3 regions of the Streptomyces sp. NPDC021080 genome follow, and region 3 is predicted to be linked to each of the others. Evidence: riboswitches for the same ligand, from Rfam matches in the RefSeq annotation. Region 3 holds a riboswitch; each other region holds the start of a gene.
The links. A riboswitch is a leader RNA that binds a small molecule or an ion and turns the genes downstream of it on or off. The one in region 3 is predicted to bind S-adenosylmethionine.
Positions count from the first base shown of each region.

Region 1: it holds a riboswitch for S-adenosylmethionine, as region 3 does, so the genes downstream of both, ACH4S8_RS42195 (ABC transporter substrate-binding protein) here and thrC (threonine synthase) in region 3, are expected to answer to the same signal.
Region 2: it holds a riboswitch for S-adenosylmethionine, as region 3 does, so the genes downstream of both, ACH4S8_RS19455 (aminotransferase class V-fold PLP-dependent enzyme) here and thrC (threonine synthase) in region 3, are expected to answer to the same signal.

Region 1 covers NZ_JBIRQM010000030.1:16,558-22,835, reverse strand. The annotation lists gene ACH4S8_RS42215 (MFS transporter) at 1-494, shown strand, start outside; gene ACH4S8_RS42210 (cupin domain-containing protein) at 632-1,084, shown strand; gene ACH4S8_RS42205 (nucleoside deaminase) at 1,159-1,638, opposite strand; gene ACH4S8_RS42200 (LLM class flavin-dependent oxidoreductase) at 1,760-2,596, opposite strand; SAM riboswitch class IV at 2,813-2,922, shown strand; gene ACH4S8_RS42195 (ABC transporter substrate-binding protein) at 3,159-4,793, shown strand; gene ACH4S8_RS42190 (ABC transporter permease) at 4,790-5,884, shown strand; gene ACH4S8_RS42185 (ABC transporter permease) at 5,888-6,278, shown strand, end outside.
Region 2 covers NZ_JBIRQM010000007.1:261,141-267,418, forward strand. The annotation lists gene ACH4S8_RS19435 (NYN domain-containing protein) at 1-109, opposite strand, end outside; gene ACH4S8_RS19440 (hypothetical protein) at 145-384, opposite strand; gene ACH4S8_RS19445 (rhomboid family intramembrane serine protease) at 540-1,295, shown strand; gene ACH4S8_RS19450 (Lrp/AsnC ligand binding domain-containing protein) at 1,338-1,619, shown strand; gene ACH4S8_RS19455 (aminotransferase class V-fold PLP-dependent enzyme) at 1,659-3,020, opposite strand; SAM riboswitch class IV at 3,208-3,324, opposite strand; gene trpD (anthranilate phosphoribosyltransferase) at 3,410-4,474, opposite strand; gene ACH4S8_RS19465 (cytochrome bc complex cytochrome b subunit) at 4,645-6,278, opposite strand, start outside.
Region 3 covers NZ_JBIRQM010000008.1:138,446-144,723, forward strand. The annotation lists gene ACH4S8_RS21180 (glucosyl-3-phosphoglycerate synthase) at 10-954, opposite strand; SAM riboswitch class I at 1,159-1,315, shown strand; gene thrC (threonine synthase) at 1,333-2,631, shown strand; gene ACH4S8_RS21190 (MoaD/ThiS family protein) at 2,628-2,903, shown strand; gene ACH4S8_RS21195 (cold-shock protein) at 3,346-3,549, shown strand; gene groL (chaperonin GroEL) at 3,875-5,497, shown strand; gene ACH4S8_RS21205 (NADH:flavin oxidoreductase) at 5,796-6,278, shown strand, end outside.

The DNA of each region.
Region 1 (6,278 bases), on a different contig from region 3:
CCCCGCTCGTCGCGGTCAACACCGTACTGGCGGTGCTCCTCCAGGTGCGCGCGAGCCGGGGCACCGACGACATCCAGGGCGCGGCACGTGCTCTGGTACGCGCCGGTCTCTCCCTCGCGGTGTGCTGTCTGCTGCTCGTCACGGCACCGGGACTGCCGGTCGTCCTGGCGGTCGGCGCGCTGTTGCTGGCCATGATCGCGCTGACGGGCGGCGAGTTGTGGCAGTCCGCCGGAGGCTGGGGCGGCTCGTATCTGCTCGCGGTGCCCGGCCAGGAGGGCGTCTACCTCTCGGTATTCTGGCTCGGGGTGGCCGTGCAGCAGATCGCGGCACCGATCGTGGTCAGCCTGGTCGTCACGGCCGGCACCACGGGATGGGTGGCACTGGCCGCGCTGTTCGCCGCGAGCGGCCTCGCGGCTCCCGCGATCGGCCGGTGGGCACAGGCGCAGGCGGCGCGGCGACCGCAGCAGGATCCGAGCCTGGCCGAGGCCACCTGACGCGTCGGCCGTACGAGCCGGCCGTCGAAACCACCCGATGCACCACGACCCGATGCAGTACCACCCGATGCAACACCACCTGATTCGAGACCACTTGATTCGGCAGCACCCGAATCGACAACACCCAAGGAGAGAAAGTGTCTGTTCCGCTGTACGTGCCGCCGGGCGGGGGAGAGTTCGTCGACATCCGGGACACGAAGAGGACGTATCTCAAGCTCACCACACCGGACTCCGACGGGGAGTTCGGATTCTTCGAGCATCACATGGCTCCCGAAGCCAGCGGCGCCAGTCCGCATGTGCACAAGAAGTCCACGGAGATGTTCTACGTGGTGCGCGGTGAGATCGAGTTCACCATCGGCGACCGCAAGGTGGTGGGTGAGCCGGGTGCTTTCGCCTACGTGCCCAAGGGCGAGCCGCACGGTTTCACGAACCGGGGCAAGGAGGACGCCACCCTGCTGATCATGTTCTACCCGATCTACGACCGCGAGGACTATTTCCGCGGTCTGGGGCGCCTCACGGCGGGCGGCCGCAACCCGAGCCTGGAGGAACTTCAGGAACACATGGCGAAGTACGACCAGTTCATGGTCTGATCCGCGCGATCGTCCGCACACACCCCGGGCCCGGCAGCGAGTCACGCTGCCGGGCCCGGGTGTCTTCGGCCTTCTCAGCCGGCCGCGTCGATCCCGCTCCGGAAGCGCAGGTGCAATTCCTTCACCTGCTGGGCCAGTTCCGGGACCGGCCCGGCGATCTCCAGGCCGGGTACGACGTCCCGGATGGACAAGGGGCTCAGGGGCGAGGTGACGGGCACACCCCATTCGGCCTTCCAGTCCCGTGCCTGGCGGGAGGAACTCGCGTACACGATGCGGCCCAGTCCGACCCACCCGTGCGCGGCCGCGCACATCGGGCAGTGCTCGCCCGAGGTGTACACGGTGGCCGTGGCCCGTTCCTCGGGGTCGAGGTGGGTCGCGGCCCAGCGGGCGAGTTCGAACTCCGGATGCCGGGTGGGGTCCCCGGTGCTGGACTCGCGATTGCGGTCCTCGGCAAGGACCTTGCCGTCCGCGTCGGCCAGCAGGGAGCCGAACGGCCAGTCGCCGGCGTCCACCGCCTCGGCCGCCAGGTCCACGCAGCGGCGGAGATGGACCAGGTCGGCTTCGCTGACGGCGGAGGAAGGGCCGGTTTCGCCGTGGTCGGTGCTGTCGCTGCCGTTGTGGTGCGGGCCGCGGTCGTCGAGGGTCACTGTGGCTCCGTCTCTGTGGGGTGTGGGGCTATGCCAGGTTCGCGGCCACGGTGGCCAGCGCCTGCCATGCCACTTCGGGCCTGAGGGTCTCGTCCGGGTCGCCGTTGTAGGGGTCGAGGACCACCGTGGTGGCGCCCGAGAGGCGCAACTGCTCGATGTCCTGCAGGACTTGGTCGAGGGTGCCTTCGCCGGCGCGGCGATCGGGATGGTCGACCGGCTTGTCCGTGAGCCGGAGAAGGATGCGGGGCGCCGATTCGGGTGCCGGCTGCCCGAGTTCGGCCGCGATGTTCCCCAGACGGTCCAGCGCGTCACGGAACCACGGCATGGTGAACCGCAGTGGATGCCACGGCAGACCGAGCCGGGCCGCCCGGCGCAGCCCCGCGTCGCTGTTGCCGCCGATCCAGACCGGAATCCGCCCGCTCCCGTAGTCGGCCTCGTCGGCCCACGCGGTTCTCAGGGTGTTCAGATATTCGTCGGTCAGTGCGCCCCGCCGTTCGAAGGGGACGCCGAGCGCCGCGAATTCCTCCCGGGCCCAGCCGACACCGACGCCGAGGACGAGCCGCCCGCCGGAGAGCTGATCCAGGTTGGCCGCCATTCTGGCGACCAGCAGAGGATGCCGGTAGGGCGCGATGAGAACCGTGGTGCCCAGTTTGACCCGGGTCGTTAAACCGGCGAGCCAGGAGAGCGTCGTAAAAGGATCGTAGAACGGGGCGGGATACTGTTTCGCGACATCCGGTGTGATCGCCACATGGTCGGAGACCATCAATAGGTCGAAGCCGAGACCTTCCACCGTCTTGGCCCAGCGGGCGAGGGTTTCCGGATTGGTGCCAGGTCCGAAATTCGGGACGTTAACGCCTATCTGCATGGTTCAACACTAGCAACTGGGCGCCCCCGTCGGGTGGTTGGTTCCGGCGCCCTCCCGCCGCATTTCGTGGTTTTGCGGGCCTCTTTCGCTCCCGCACGAAGGAGGTCCGTTCCCGTGCAATATGATTGCAATCTGATGGAACGTCAGATTGCGATCATATTGCTTGTCGCGAGCAGAACTTGTCGTTCCTCCGACCGGAGATCTACGGTGAGCGCGAGCTACGAGTTCCGGTGATCAAGCCCTGGCTGGCCGGATGGCAACCCTCGGCGCAGTGGGGTGCCCCAGGTGAAGGCTCGGCGGATGTTTCTGTTCTGCAAGTGCGTTCCCACCGGCCCGACGGCCGGCGACACCCCTGGGGAGGACGGCGTGGCAACCGGCCTCGTGCTGTGCTCCCGGCGCCATGTGGATCTGCTGCTGGTGTGCAGCTGTCTCTGTCACCGCTGACCCACTTGTTCTTCACGCTCCTCCCGTCCCCACCCTTCACGCGACAGCGTGCGCCCGGCTCGCCCCTGCCTGCCGCGGCCCCTTCGCGCACCCACTCACGCGGAAGCAGAGACCAGCCATGGCGCAGCACAACACCACCAGACCCCTCCGGGCCCTCGGCGCGATATCCCTCGGCACGGTGTTCCTGGCGGCCCTGACCGGCTGCACGAGCAGCAGGAGTTCCACCGGGACCGGGGAGGCGGCGATCACCGTCGGCACGACCGACCAGGTGACCGCCCTGGACCCGGCGGGCTCCTGGGACGCGGGCTCCGGCACCATCGAGAGCGAGGTCTACGCGACCCTGCTCAGCGTCAAGAACGGCGCCACGAAGGTCTCCCCGGACCTGGCGAAGGGGATCGAGCCGACCGGTCCCAAGGAGTACACCGTCACGCTGAAGAAAGACCTGAGGTTTGCCAACGGTCACCGACTGACGTCCTCCGACGTCAAGTTCAGCTTCGACCGCACGGTGAGGATCGCCGACGAGAACGGCCCCTCCTCCCTCCTGTACGACCTCGACTCCGTCGCCGCCCCGGCACCGGACAAGGTCGTCTTCACCCTCAAGTCGGCCGACGACACACTGTTTCCCCAGGTGCTGTCCACCGCCGCGGGCTACATCGTCGACGAGCAGGTCTTCCCCCCGGACAAGATCCTGGACGACAAGGCGATCGTCGCGGGCAAACCCTGGAACGGCCCCTACGGCGTGCGCAGTTACGACAAGAACTCACTGGTCTCCTTCACCGCCAACAGCGCCTACGGCGGCGCTCTGGGCGCCGCGCGGACCCGGAACATCCAGCTGAAGTACTACACCGACGCGAGCAACCTGAAGCTCGACGTCCAGCAGGGCACCGTCGACGCCGTCTACCGCACCCTCACCACCGCCGACCTCGACGACCTGTCCACGAAGAAGGACGTCAAGGTCCACACCGGCTCGGGCAACGGCATCCGCTACATCGTCTTCGACTTCAGGACCCAGCCGTACGGCACCAGGACCAAGAAGCCCGACAAGGCCAAGGCGCTGGCCGTGCGGCAGGCCGTCGCCGACTCCGTCGACCGGGCCCAACTCGCCCGACAGGTCTACAAGAACAGCTATCAGCCGCTGTACACCTCCGTGCCCGACGGACTCACCGGCGCCACCGCCTCCTTCAAGTCGCTCTACGGCGACGAGAAGGGCGGCCCGGACAAGGCCGCCGCCGCCGCGCGTCTCAAAGCGGCGAAGGTGACCACCCCGGTCACGCTCAACCTCCAGTACAACAGCGACCACTACGGTTCCTCCTCGGCCGACGAGTACGCGCTCCTCAAGACCCAGCTCGAAGCCACAGGACTGTTCACGGTGAACCTCCAGTCCACCGAGTGGACCCAGTACGGCAAGGACCGCGTCAAGCACCTCTACCCGCTCTACCAGTTGGGCTGGTACGCCGACTATCTGGACGCGGACAACTACCTCTCGCCCTTCTACTCCGCCAACAGCTGGGTCGCCAACGACTACTCCGACCCCGCCGTCCGCGAACTGATCAAGAAGGAGGAGACGGAGACCGACACGACCGAGCGCACCGAACTGCTGAAGCGGGCACAGGACAAGGCCGCGGCCTCGGTACCCCTGCTGCCGCTGCTCCAGGGCTCGACCGCGATCGTCACCCGTAGCGACGTCAGCGGTGTACCCGACGAACTGAGCAGCGCGTACCAGTTCCGCTGGGCCGGGCTCGCGAAGAAGTGAGCACCCCGACCCAGGAGATCCCCGACGCCGCTCCGGCCGACGCCACCGCCCCGGCCGGCGGCGCCGCGGGGTACGGACTCACCCGCTACCTGGTGGTCCGCTTCCTCCTCATCGTCCCCACCGTGCTCATCCTGGTCAGCCTCGTCTTCTTCCTGATGCGCGCCACCGGCGACCCGATCAGCGCCGCCTTCGGCGACCGCCTCACCCCGGACCAGCTTCAGGCCAAGCTGCACCAGGCAGGCTACGACCGGCCGTTGCTCACCCAATACCTCGACTACCTGAAGTCCCTGGCCACCGGGGACTTCGGGCACACCGTCACCGACAACCAGCCGGTGACACACGTACTGGGCACCTACGGCGCCGCCACCGCAGAACTCGCCTTCGACGCACTCGTCGTGGCCCTCCTGGTGGGTGTCCCCCTGGGCATGGTGGCGGCCGTCCACCGGGACCGCGCGCCCGACGCGGTGCTGCGGCTGTTCGCCGTCCTGACCTACGCCACCCCCGTGTTCTTCGCGGGACTGCTGCTGAAACTGGTCTTCGCGATCCGGCTCGGCTGGCTTCCCGCGTCCGGCCGGGCGAGCACCGACGTCCAGCTCTTCCTCCAGGACCAGACCAGCACGACGGGGTTCTACCTCGTCGACGCCCTGCGCAGCGGCGACGGGAGGGCCGTCACCGACGTCCTGAAGCACGCGGCACTGCCCGCGCTGGCGCTGGGCCTGCTCGTCGCCGGCATCGTCCTGAGGCTGGTCCGCACCAACCTGATCGGCACCCTCTCCGCCGACTACGTGGACGCCGCCAGATCCCGTGGTGTGGCACCCCTTCGCCTGGTCACCCGGCACGCCGCCCGGCCCGCCCTGATCCCCGTCGTCACCGTCCTCGGACTCCAGGTCGCCGGTCTGCTCGGCGGAGCGGTGCTCACGGAGACCACCTTCGAGTGGAAGGGGCTCGGCTATGAACTCGCCCACTACCTGACGGTCCGTGACTTCCCCGCCGTGCAGGGCATCGTGGCCCTGTTCGCCGTCGTCGTGGCGGTGACGAACTTCCTCGTCGACATCGTCGCGGCCCTCATCGATCCCCGAGTGAGGTACTGAGCCGTGGCCCAGATTCTCCTCCACCGGCGGACGCGGCTGTCGGCACGCCTGCGCGAGCGGCTGAGCACCGGCGGCGCGGTGCAGCGCGCCATGCTGCTCACCGGCACGGTCCTGACGGCACTGTTCGTCCTCGCGGCCCTGGCCGGCCCGCTGCTCGCCCCGTACGGCTACGCCCAACTCCAGGACGGATCGGGGCTGTTCGGATCACAGCAGCACCCCAGCGGAGCGCATCCGCTCGGCACCACCATCGCGGGGTACGACGTGCTGTCCCGCACGCTGTGGGGCGCCAGGACCGCCCTGGAGATCATTCTCGCGGCTCTGTCGCTGTCGGTGATCCCGGGCACCGTCCTGGGGCTGGCCTCCGGATACCTCGGCGGCCGCCTGGACCGGTCAC
Region 2 (6,278 bases), on a different contig from region 3:
AGCCGTCCGAGACGATCTGCACGACGCGCCTGCGCACGCCGTCGGGCAGCGGACGGTCGAGCACCTCGGCGGTGCCGTCGTCCGGCTCCCCGCCTGCGGTCTCCACCATCCGTTCACCCCAATATCCGTGCGGGGCCCGCTCCGTCAGGAGCCGGCGCCCGGCCTGTCCACGAGTTCGACCTGATCCACCGCGTTGCACCAACGGCACCGCACCGACTCGATGGTCTCACTGACCACCTCACGCTCCTCGACCTTGGGCTCACCGGCCAGGTCGAGGTGTACATACTCGACGACCTTCGACGAGCGGGTCACGTCGAACCGCGTGAGGTTGCCGCAGAGTGTGCAGCGCCAACGGGTCTTGGCGTCGGGCAGGGGAACTGTCATAGGGCAGCCGCTTTCCTTAACTAGTGTCCGTCCGATGCCGGCCTCCCGGCACTTATGGCTCGTAACCCTACGGCCTGGCGGGTACCCGACGCTCGGCTGTCCACGGCGGCGAGGCGGTCTGTGCGCATCGGTGCGGTTACGTCATGCTCTGCACCATGATCGGCAATTGGAGTACGACGGTCGGCAGGGCGCTGCGGGACCGGCCGGCGCCGGTGACGTACGGACTGATCGTCCTGTGCTGTCTGATCTTCGTGATCGGACCCGCCTCGGGCCTGGATCCCGCGTACGGCACCGGGGACGGGCTGCTGGTCGCCCAGCGGGCGTACTTCCGCCGCTGGGGCGTGGTGCCGACCGGTCTGTTCGGCGGGGCCCCGGGCGAGGTCCTCACCCCGGCGACCGCCCTGTTCATCCACGGCAGCTGGCTCCATCTCCTGGGCAACATGCTCTTCTTCTACGTCTTCGGGCTGATGACCGAGGAACGCATGGGTCATCTGGAGTTCGCCCTCTTCTACCTGGGCTGCGGATATCTGGCCCTGCTCGGTTACGCCGCCGCCAACGCGACCTCGCAGCAGTCCCTGGTCGGGGCCTCCGGGGCGATCTCCGCGGTGCTCGGCGCGTTCCTGTACCTGTTCCCCAGGGCCCGGGTGACCAGTCTCTTCCCGTTCCTGTTCTTCCTGCCGCTGCGGTTCCCGGCCTGGGTGGTGCTGCCGTTCTGGTTCACCCTGCAGTGGATGGCGGCGGGCCGCAGCAGCTCGGGCCCCGGGGTCGCCTACCTGGCCCACCTCGTGGGCTTCTCCCTGGGTTTCGTCTACGCGTGGGCGCGGTTCCGCCACCGCCCGGCCGCCGTGCCCGCCGCGGGGGTGCCGCCGGGGCCCCCGGTGGAGCGGCCGGGCCGGGTGGACCGCGAGTAGGGTGAGATCCCCAGCAGCGGCCCCCTAGGGAGAGAACCAGCCGTGATCACCGCGATCGTCCTCATCAAGACCAGCGTGGACCGGATCCCCGAGATCGCCGAGTCGATCGCGTCGCTGGAGAGCGTCAGCGAGGTCTTCTCCGTCACCGGTACCTACGACCTGATCGCGATGGTCCGGGTCAAGGCCCACGACGATCTCGCGGACGTCATCCCCGGCAAGATCAGCAAGATCCCGGGGGTCGAGGCGACGGACACGCACGTGGCGTTCCGTACCTACTCCCAGCACGACCTGGAGGCGGCGTTCGCGATCGGTCTCGACTCCTGACCGACGCGGCGCCGCCTCCGGGCGAGCGGATCGCGGGTGTCAGACCGCGGGGACGCAGCGGCCGTCCTCGGTGCGGTACTGCCAGCGCGCGCCGTCCCTGACGAGCTCGCGCACCGCGCGGACGAACCGCTCGACGTGCTCGTCGGGGGTGCCGGCCCCGAAGCTGACGCGGATCGCGTTGAGGGACTTCTCGCCCGGGGCCGCCTCGGGGGCGCCGCACTCCCCCTGGGTCTCGGGCGCGCTGCCGAGCAGCGTGCGGACCAGCGGGTGGGCGCAGAAGAGGCCGTCGCGCACCCCGATGCCGTACTCGGCGGAGAGCGCGGCCGCGAAGTGCGAGCTGTTCCAGCCCTCGACGACGAAGGAGATGACGCCGACCCGCGGGGCGTCGTCGCCGAAGAGGGACAGGACCCGGACCTCGGGGACCTCGGCGAGGCCCGCGCGGACGGTACGGATCAGGTGCTGCTCGCGGGTGACGAGCCGGTCGAAGCCCTCCTCGGTGAGCGCCTTGCAGGCCGACGCGATCGAGTAGGCGCCGATGACGTTCGGCGAGCCGGCCTCGTGCCGGGCGGCGCTGTCGTGCCACTCCACGTCCACCCCGCCGTCCGCGCGCCGGGTGACCCTGCGGCTGGCGCCGCCGCCCGCGAGGTAGGGGTCGGCCGCGCGCAGCCAGTCGGAGCGGCCCGCGAGGACGCCGGAGCCGAAGGGCGCGTACAGCTTGTGCCCGGAGAAGGCGACCCAGTCGACGTCGAGGTCCTGGACCGAGACGGGGTGGTGCGGGGCGAGCTGCGCGGCGTCGAGGACGATGCGGGCGCCGTGGGCGTGCGCGGCGGCGGCCAGCTCCCGCACCGGCCACAGTTCACCGGTGACGTTCGAGGCGCCGGTGACGCAGACCAGGGCCGGTCCGTAGGGGTCTCGGGCGGCGAGGGCGCGCTCCAGGGTGTCGACGGCCTCGGCGGGGGTGCGCGGGGCGTTCAGGTACGTCACCCGGGCGTCGCGCCAGGGCAGCAGCGAGGCGTGGTGCTCGGTCTCGAAGACGAAGACCTGGCAGTCGGCGGGAAGAGCCGCGGCGAGCAGGTTCAGCGAGTCGGTGGTGGAGCGGGTGAAGACCACCTGGTCACCGGCGCGGCAGTCGAGGAACTCCGCGACGGTCCTGCGGGCGTTCTCGAAGAGGTCGGTGGACAGCTGCGAGAGGTAGCCGGCGCCCCGGTGGACGCTGCCGTAGTACGGCGCGTACGCGGCGACGTCGTCCCACACCCGCTGGAGGGCGGGCGCGCTGGCGGCGTAGTCGAGGGCCGCGTAGGTCACCTCGCCGCCGGTGACGAGCGGGACGGTGACATCCCGGCCCAGAACCGGCAGAGGGGCACAAACGGACGAGTCGGCGGCAACGACGGAGACAGACATGGCGAGCTCCTGTGAGAGGCAGGCGGGATCACCGCGGGAGCCGGCCGCCAAAAGGCGTCGCTCAGCGCGGGAGAAGGGTGAAAAGGGTGTGCGGAGGCGGGGCTCGGCGCCCTAGCGCATTCGCTTGCTCACAGAAGGCTCCCTCGAACGACCAGGACCCCTGGTGGTCCGCCCGGAGAGCGGGAGGGGTCCGCGCTTGCCGTAGGCCTCGCTGCCTACGACCTGGTCTTCACCCGGGGCACCCCGCCACGGACGGAGGGTTGCCGGACAGCCGGCCGGGGCCTGATGGCTGTCACTCATGACCTGGTACAGCATCTTGCCAGAGGATCTTCCCCGCGCAAGACGCAGTCCGGATCGTGGACCGCGTCCCGCGCGGGGTCTCGCGTCGGTCAGGCGTTGCTGGCGGCCACCCAGCGCTCCAGCGTGCGCTTCGCGGCGCCGGAGTCGATCGCCTCGGCGGCCTTCTCCATCTGGTCGCGGAGCTGGCCGGCGAGCGGCGCGCCGGTCGGCGACAGGGCCACCAGGGCCGCCGCCGAGTTCAGCAGGACCGCGTCCCGTACGGGCCCCTTCTCGCCGTCCAGCAGGCGCCGGGCGACCTCCGCGTTGTACGAGGCGTCGGCGCCGCGCAGGGCCTCCACCGGGACGACGTCGAGGCCGACGTCACGCGGGTCGAAGCGCTCCTCGGTGACCTTGCCGTCGCGGACCACCCAGACGTGGGAGCCCCCGGTGGTCGTCAGCTCGTCGAGGCCGTCGTCGCCGCGGAAGACCAGCGAGGAGTTGCCGCGCTCGGCGAACACACCCGCCACGATCGGCGCCATCCGGGGATCGGCGACGCCGACCGCCTGGGCCTTCACCCGCGCCGGGTTGGTCAGCGGTCCGAGCACGTTGAACGTGGTCCGGATCCCCAACTGGCCGCGCGCCGCCGCCACATGACGCAGCGCCGGGTGGAACTTGACCGCGAAGCAGAAGGTGATCCCGGCCTCCTCGGCCACCTCGGCCACCCGCTTCACCGGCAGCTGGAGGTTGACGCCGAGCTTCTCCAGGACGTCCGACGAGCCGGACGCCGAGGACGCGGCCCGGTTCCCGTGCTTGACCACCTTGGCGCCGGTCCCGGCCACCACGATCGAGGACATCGTGGAGATGTTGACGGTCTTCGCGCCGTCGCCGCCCGTTCCGACGATGTCGACGGTGCGTCCGGGCACCTCGATCACGTTGGCGTGCTCGTACATCGCCCGGACGAGTCCGGTGATCTCCTGGACGGTCTCGCCCTTGGCCCGCAGTGCCACCACGAATCCGGCGATCTGCGCGTCGGTCGCCTCGCCGCGCATGATGCGGTCCATCGCCCAGGCCGTGTCGTCCGCGCTCTGGTCGCGGCCTTCGAGCAGTCCGTTCAGTACCGCGGGCCAGGAACGGCCCGCCGCGGTGTCGCCTCCAGCGGGGTTCACAGCGCTCATGGTCGCTCCTGGGTTCGTGGGTCACGCGGTCGCGGGTGACACGGGTCGTGGGTGACGCGGGGTGGATCGCCCCGCACCACCGGGTGAGTCCACCCTATCCAGCCCGGGGGACGGCAAAGAGCCCCGTCCATGTCATGGACGGGGCTCCAGCCGTGGCGAACAGCCGGGGATCAGTGGTGGCCGTGGCCGCTCGCGATCTCCTTGTACTCCTCGACGGTGGGCTTGGGGATCTGGCCCTCCTCGCCGTAGAAGCCCTCGCTCATCTTGGCGCGCAGCTTCTGCGCGCCCGAGACCTTGCGCTCGACACCGTTCTCGTCGACCGTCGGGCCGATCTCGAGCGGCTTGTACTGCTCGTGCGCGGTGAGCGTGTGCAGCGCGTCCTGGCTGAGCGGCTCGTGGACCTCGATGAACTCACCGTGCGGCAGGCGCTTGATGATGCCCGACTCACGGCCGTGCAGCACCTTGTCCCGGTCCCGGCGCTGGAGGCCGAGGCAGATCCGCTTGGTGGCGAGGAAGGTGAGCACCGGCACGACGAAGAAGGCGATCCGCACGAACCAGGTGATCGAGTTGATCGCCAGGTGGAAGTGCGTGGCCCAGATGTCGTTGCCGCCGCCGACGAGCAGGACGAAGTACCAGCTGATCCAGGCGGCACCGAACGCGGTCCGGGTCGGGACGTTGCGCGGGCGGTCCAGGATGTGGTGCTCGCGCTTGTCGCCGGTGACCCAGGACTCGATGAACGGGTAGACCGCGATGGCGACCAGGACCAGCGGGAAGATCACCAGCGGGATGAACACGCCCAGGACGAGCGTGTGGCCCCAGAGGTTGATCTCCCAGCCCGGCATGACACGGATCAGGCCCTCGGAGAAGCCCATGTACCAGTCGGGCTGGGCGCCCGTGGACACCATGTCCGGACGGTACGGACCCATGGCCCAGATCGGGTTGATCGAGGCGATCGCCGCGATGGCCGCGATGACGCCGAAGACCAGGAAGAAGAAGCCTCCGGCCTTGGCCATGTAGACCGGCAGCAGCGGCATGCCGACGACGTTGTTGTTCGTCTTGCCGGGGCCCGCGAACTGCGTGTGCTTGTGGTAGAAGACCAGGATCAGGTGGCCGACGACCAGGCCGAGCATGATGCCCGGCAGCAGCAGCACGTGCACCGCGTAGAAGCGGGCCACGAAGTCGCCGCCCGGGAACTCGCCGCCGAACAGGAAGAACGACAGGTACGTGCCGACGATCGGCACGGACAGGACCGCGCCCTCCATGAAGCGGACACCGGTGCCGGAGAGCAGGTCGTCCGGGAGCGAGTAACCGGTGAAGCCGGTGAACATGCCGAGGACGAACAGCAGGAATCCGAAGACCCAGTTGATCTCACGGGGCTTGCGGAACGCACCCGTGAAGAACACGCGCATCATGTGCACGAACATGCCGGCGAGGAAGATCAGCGCGGCCCAGTGGTGGATCTGACGGATCAGCAGACCACCGCGCACATCGAAGGAGATGTGCATGGTCGAGTTGAACGCCTCGGACATCAGCTGGCCCTGCAGCGGGACGTAGCTGCCGTTGTAGACCACCTCGTTCATCGACGGGTGGAAGAACAGCGTCAGGTACACACCCGTGAGGATGATGATGATGAAGCTGTAGAGGCAGACCTCACCCAACATGAACGACCAGTGGTCGGGGAAGATCTTGCGCATGTTGGACTTGGCCAGGGAGTAGATCCCGAGGCGGCCGTCGGCCCAGTCGGCGACCCGCTCACCGGCGGGCGCCTTCTCGCGCGAGGGGCGCGAGTCGGAGGTGGTGGTAG
Region 3 (6,278 bases):
GGCGCCGGACTACGCGGCCTTGCGTGTCTGGTACTCGGAGATTTCGCTCATCGGCGGCCTTTCCTCGGTGTCCACCGAGTACGTGCGCGGCCGGAAACCGTCCCGGTCGCGTTCGAACTGGGTGAGGGAGGGGCGGATCAGATGGCCGCGCGCGAGCCGGAGTTGCGCGGTGCGGTAGATCGCGGCGGCCATGCGGCCGAGTGCCTGGCCGTCCTGGTGGCGGTGCTTGCGCACGCCGACGTCGACCTGGGCGAGGGCGTCCAGGCCCACCAGGTGCAGGGCGTCGACGAGCATGCCCAGCTCGACGCCGTAGCCGACGGGGAAGGGGAGCTGCTCGAGCAGCGAGCGGCGGGCCGCGTACTCGCCGCCGAGCGGCTGGACGAAGCCCGCGAGCTGCGGCCAGTGCATGTTCAGCAGGGGGCGGGCCATCAGCTCGGTGACCCGGCCGCCCTGTCCGCCGCCACCGGCCATCGGGCGGTCGTACATGGCCTTGACCAGGTCGACGCCGGGCTCGGTGAGCAGCGGGCCCACGATGCCGGAGACGAAGTCGGACGAGAACTCCTTGAGGTCCGCGTCGACGAAGCAGACGATGTCCCCGCTCGTCACGAGCAGCGACCGCCACAGCACCTCGCCCTTGCCGGGCACGGCCGGGATCCGTGGGAGGATGTCGTCGCGGTGCACGACACGCGCGCCGGCGGCGGCGGCGACCGCGGCGGTGCGGTCGCTCGAACCGGAGTCGACGACGACGATCTCGTCGACGAGGGGCACCTGCTGCATCAGGTCGTGGCGGATGATCGAGACGATCTCGCCGACCGTCTCCTCCTCGTTGAGCGCGGGCAGCACGACGCTGACCGTCGACCCGGTCACGCGTTTGGCTGCCATGAGCTTGTGGAGCGGGCGGTCGGTCACGGACCAGGAGCGTGTGCTCAGCCAGCTTTCGACTTCTCTCAGCACCGTCTGCGGCTCCTCACTGTCTGATCACACGCTCTCATCGGCGTGCCCGCTGCGGCCAGCGGCAGATCGATTGGCTCGTCTCGCGGTTCGGACGACTATCTCAACTGTCCAGGCCTTCGGTTACAGTCTTGAACAACGCGCATGACCATCGCATGTCCTGGATCGTCGGCGCGTATCGTGTTCAACAGTTCAACAATCAAATACCGCTCATCCAGAGGGGCAGAGGGATACGGCCCGATGAAGCCCCGGCAACCCTCCAGCCGGTCTCGTACCGATCGATGTCGATCGCGTCGCGAGGCTCCCGGCTAGGGAAGGTGCCAAATCCGTCTCACGGCGAAGTGCGCCGTGAGGAAGATGAGGAGAAAGGGCCTCGCCTCCATGGCTGCGCAGACAGTTGCAAGCACCACGAACTCCGCCGACTCGGTGGACCTCGGCCCGGCCGCGGCGCTTTCCTGCCGCGAGTGCGGACACCGCGTCCCGCTCGGCCCGGTCTTCGCCTGCGAGGAGTGTTTCGGCCCGCTCGAGATCGCCTACGACTTCTCGGCCTACGACGCCGAAGAACTCCGCAAGCGCATCGAAGCGGGACCCGCGAACATCTGGCGCTACGCGCCGCTGCTGCCCGTCCCCGCGGACGTGGCGGACAAGCCGAACATCAACCCCGGCTGGACCAAGCTCGTCCAGGCCGACAACCTGGCCCGCGAGCTGGGTGTCGACGCCGGAAAGCTCTTCGTCAAGGACGACTCCGGCAACCCGACGCACTCCTTCAAGGACCGCGTCGTCGCCCAGGCCCTCGAAGCGGCCCGCGCCTTCGGATTCACCACCCTCTCCTGCTCCTCCACCGGCAACCTCGCCGGAGCGGTGGGCGCCGCGGCGGCCCGCGCCGGTCTGCGTTCCTGCGTGTTCATCCCGCACGACCTGGAGCAGGGCAAGGTCGTCATGGCCGCGGTCTACGGCGGCGAGCTCGTCGGCATCGAGGGCAACTACGACGACGTGAACCGTTTCTGCTCCGAGCTGATCGGCGACCCGGCGGGCGAGGGCTGGGGCTTCGTCAACGTCAACCTGCGGCCGTACTACGCCGAGGGCTCCAAGACGCTGGCGTACGAGATCTGCGAGCAGCTCGGCTGGAAGCTGCCCGACCAGCTCGTCGTGCCGATCGCCTCCGGCTCCCAGCTCACGAAGATCGACAAGGGTCTGCAGGAGCTGATCAAGCTCGGGCTCGTCGAGGACAAGCCGTACAAGATCTTCGGCGCCCAGGCCGAGGGCTGCTCCCCGGTCTCCGTCGCCTACAAGGCCGGCCACGACGTCGTACGGCCGCAGAAGCCGGACACCATCGCCAAGTCGCTCGCGATCGGCAACCCGGCGGACGGACCGTACGTGCTGGACATCGCGCGGCGCACCGGCGGGGCCGTGGAGGACGTGAACGACGACCAGATCGTGGACGCGATCAAGCTGCTGGCCCGCACCGAGGGCATCTTCGCGGAGACCGCCGGCGGTGTGACCGTCGGCGTGACCCGCAAGCTGATCGAGAACGGTCTCCTCGACCCGACGCTGACCACCGTCGTGCTGAACACCGGCGACGGCCTCAAGACCCTGGACGCGGTGGCCTCCGACACCGGGCTGACCGCGACCATCCGCCCGAACCTCGACTCCTTCCGAGAGGCTGGCCTCGCATCATGAGCGTCAACGTCCGCATCCCCACCATCCTGCGCACCTACACCGGTGGCGCCGCCGAGGTGAAGGCCGAGGGCGCGACCCTCGCCGAGGTCATCGGTGACCTGGAGAAGAACCACACGGGCATCGCCGCGCGCGTCCTGGACGACCAGGGCAAGCTGCGCCGCTTCGTGAACGTGTACGTCAACGACGACGACGTGCGCTTCGAGCAGGGGCTGGAGACGGCGACCCCGGCAGGGTCCGGCGTCTCGATCATTCCGGCCGTCGCCGGAGGCTGATCGTTACCCTCGGTAATGCCGAACACAGTGCGTTCACAGAATTGCCCCCTCCGTGAGACAAACGGAGGGGGCAATTCTATTGGATTGAACGCGCTAGAGTTGGGGAAGTCGCTCCGATTTGGATGTTGGTTTCATGCCGGACGCATATGAGTGGCTGTTCGGCGGGCGACAAGAAGTAGCCAAAGTAGCTCACCTATTTGGGCATTTTATGGCAATTGCGGGGTCCGACTTGCCCTGGATCCGTGCGTATCCTCCGCATATCAATGATCGGCCATGCCCAGAATTCTCGTCCGATTGACCTGTTGCAGAGGGCAGTTGGACAGATACATTCAGCCGCGGTCGACGCGTTCCGGCGCACACCCCCAACCGTTTGGGGGGTGAGGTCTGACCCGGATCCGCGAAGTGTGGATCTGTGCAAGGGCCAGTAATAGGGGAGTTAGGCATGGCTCAGGGCACCGTCAAGTGGTTCAACGCGGAGAAGGGGTACGGCTTCATCGCGGTCGACGGTGGTGCGGACGTCTTCGTGCACTACAGCGCGATTCAGATGGACGGCTACCGCACCCTTGAAGAGGGTCAGCGAGTGGAGTTCGAGATCTCGCAGGGCCAGAAGGGTCCGCAGGCGGACATGGTCAAACTCGCCGTCTGATCCGGGCGCGAACGACCACCGACTCACTCACGCACGAGGGGCTCGCATCCCACCGGGGATGCGAGCCCCTCGTGCGTTCCGGGCCGGGCCTTGCCTCTTGTCGAGGGTCGCTCGGCGTGCCGGTTTTGCCGAGAGGCGCTTGCACTCGCAGGGGTCGAGTGCTAATCATTGCGTTAGCACTCTCCGAGTGAGAGTGACAGAACTTGGATCGGGCCGGCGAGGTCCACGGGCCTGTGGGGCAAGGAACCACAGGGTTCGAGGGCCGTCCGTCGCGGGCGCGGGCGCGATCCGGAGCAATCCACCCCGTCCGGGAGGACCACTTCACATGGCCAAGATCATCGCGTTCGACGAGGAGGCACGGCGCGGCCTCGAGCGCGGCATGAACCAGCTCGCGGACGCCGTCAAGGTGACGCTCGGCCCCAAGGGCCGCAACGTCGTCCTCGAGAAGAAGTGGGGCGCCCCCACGATCACCAACGATGGTGTCTCCATCGCCAAGGAGATCGAGCTCGAGGACCCGTACGAGAAGATCGGCGCCGAGCTGGTCAAGGAAGTCGCCAAGAAGACGGACGACGTCGCCGGTGACGGTACGACCACCGCGACCGTTCTCGCCCAGGCGCTCGTCCGCGAGGGTCTGCGCAACGTCGCCGCCGGCGCCAACCCGATGGCCCTCAAGCGCGGTATCGAGAAGGCCGTCGAGGCCGTCTCCGGTGCCCTGCTGGAGCAGGCGAAGGATGTCGAGACCAAGGAGCAGATCGCTTCGACGGCCTCCATCTCCGCCGCCGACACCCAGATCGGCGAGCTCATCGCCGAGGCGATGGACAAGGTCGGCAAGGAAGGCGTCATCACCGTCGAGGAGTCCCAGACCTTCGGTCTGGAGCTGGAGCTCACCGAGGGTATGCGCTTCGACAAGGGCTACATCTCGGCGTACTTCGCCACCGACATGGAGCGTATGGAGGCCGTCCTCGACGACCCGTACATCCTGATCGCGAACTCCAAGATCGCGAACGTGAAGGACCTGCTCCCGCTCCTGGAGAAGGTCATGCAGTCGGGCAAGCCGCTGCTGATCATCGCCGAGGACGTCGAGGGCGAGGCCCTGTCGACCCTGGTCGTCAACAAGATCCGTGGCACCTTCAAGTCCGTCGCCGTCAAGGCCCCGGGCTTCGGTGACCGCCGCAAGGCCATGCTCGGCGACATCGCCATCCTCACGGGCGGCGAGGTCATCTCCGAGGAGGTCGGCCTCAAGCTGGAGAACGCGGGTCTGGACCTGCTGGGCCGCGCCCGCAAGGTCGTCATCACCAAGGACGAGACCACGATCGTCGACGGCTCCGGCTCCGCCGACCAGGTCGCCGGCCGTGTGAACCAGATCCGTGCCGAGATCGAGAACTCGGACTCGGACTACGACCGCGAGAAGCTCCAGGAGCGTCTGGCGAAGCTGGCCGGCGGCGTGGCCGTCATCAAGGCCGGTGCCGCCACCGAGGTCGAGCTCAAGGAGCGCAAGCACCGCATCGAGGACGCCGTTCGCAACGCGAAGGCGGCCGTCGAGGAGGGCATCGTCGCCGGTGGTGGCGTGGCCCTGCTCCAGGCTTCCTCGGTCTTCGAGAAGCTCGAGCTCACGGGTGACGAGGCGACCGGCGCCAACGCCGTGCGCCTGGCCCTGGAGGCCCCGCTCAAGCAGATCGCCGTCAACGGTGGTCTCGAGGGTGGCGTCATCGTCGAGAAGGTGCGCAACCTGCCCGTCGGCCACGGCCTGAACGCCGCGACCGGTGAGTACGTCGACATGATCGCCGAAGGCATCATCGACCCGGCGAAGGTGACGCGCTCTGCCCTGCAGAACGCCGCCTCCATCGCCGCGCTGTTCCTCACCACCGAGGCCGTCATCGCCGACAAGCCGGAGAAGGCCTCGGCCCCGGCCGGCGGCGGCATGCCGGGCGGTGACATGGACTTCTGATCGACCCCGGTCGATCAACGTCCTGACGTTCCGAGGGCGGCACCTTCCCGAGAGGGAGGGTGCCGCCCTCGGGCGTTCTCCGGCCAGCCCCGGCCCGTCCCGGCGCCGCAGGGGAGTGCGGCGGGCCCCGGCCGGCGTGGCCCGGATCACAGGAGCCGGTGCGGGAACGGCGGAATGCGGGGCCCGGTACGACGGTTGAGGCTGAAGAGCAGTTGATGCACGTGCACATACCGCATGGAATCTCCTGCCTCGCAGACCGCTCGACGTCATACCGACCACCTCTTCGAGGAGCCCCCACGTGACCGCTGACGCCGCGTCCCGCGCAGCCGAGATCCTGTCCCGTCCCGTCTCCATCAACGGCCTGACCGTCCCGAACCGGATCGCCATGGCCCCGATGACCCGGATGTTCTCGCCGGGCGGTGTGCCGGGCGAGGACGTGGTCGGCTACTACTCCCGCCGCGCCGCCGCGGGCGTGGGCCTCATCGTGACCGAGGGCACGTACGTCGGCCACGACTCGGCCGGACAGAGCAACGAGGTGCCGCGCTTCCACGGCGAGGACCAGCTGGCCGGATGGGCGAAGGTCGCCGACGCGGTACATGCGGCGGGCGGCACGATCGTCCCGCAGCTGTGGCACATAGGCATGGTCCGCAAGGCGGGCGAGCCCCCGTTCGCGGACGCTCCGCCGGTCGGCCCCTCCGGCCTCTACAAGGAGGGCGCCGAGGTCACCGGCAGGAGCATGACCCGGCAGGACCTCGACGACGTCATCGAGGCCTTCGCCAAG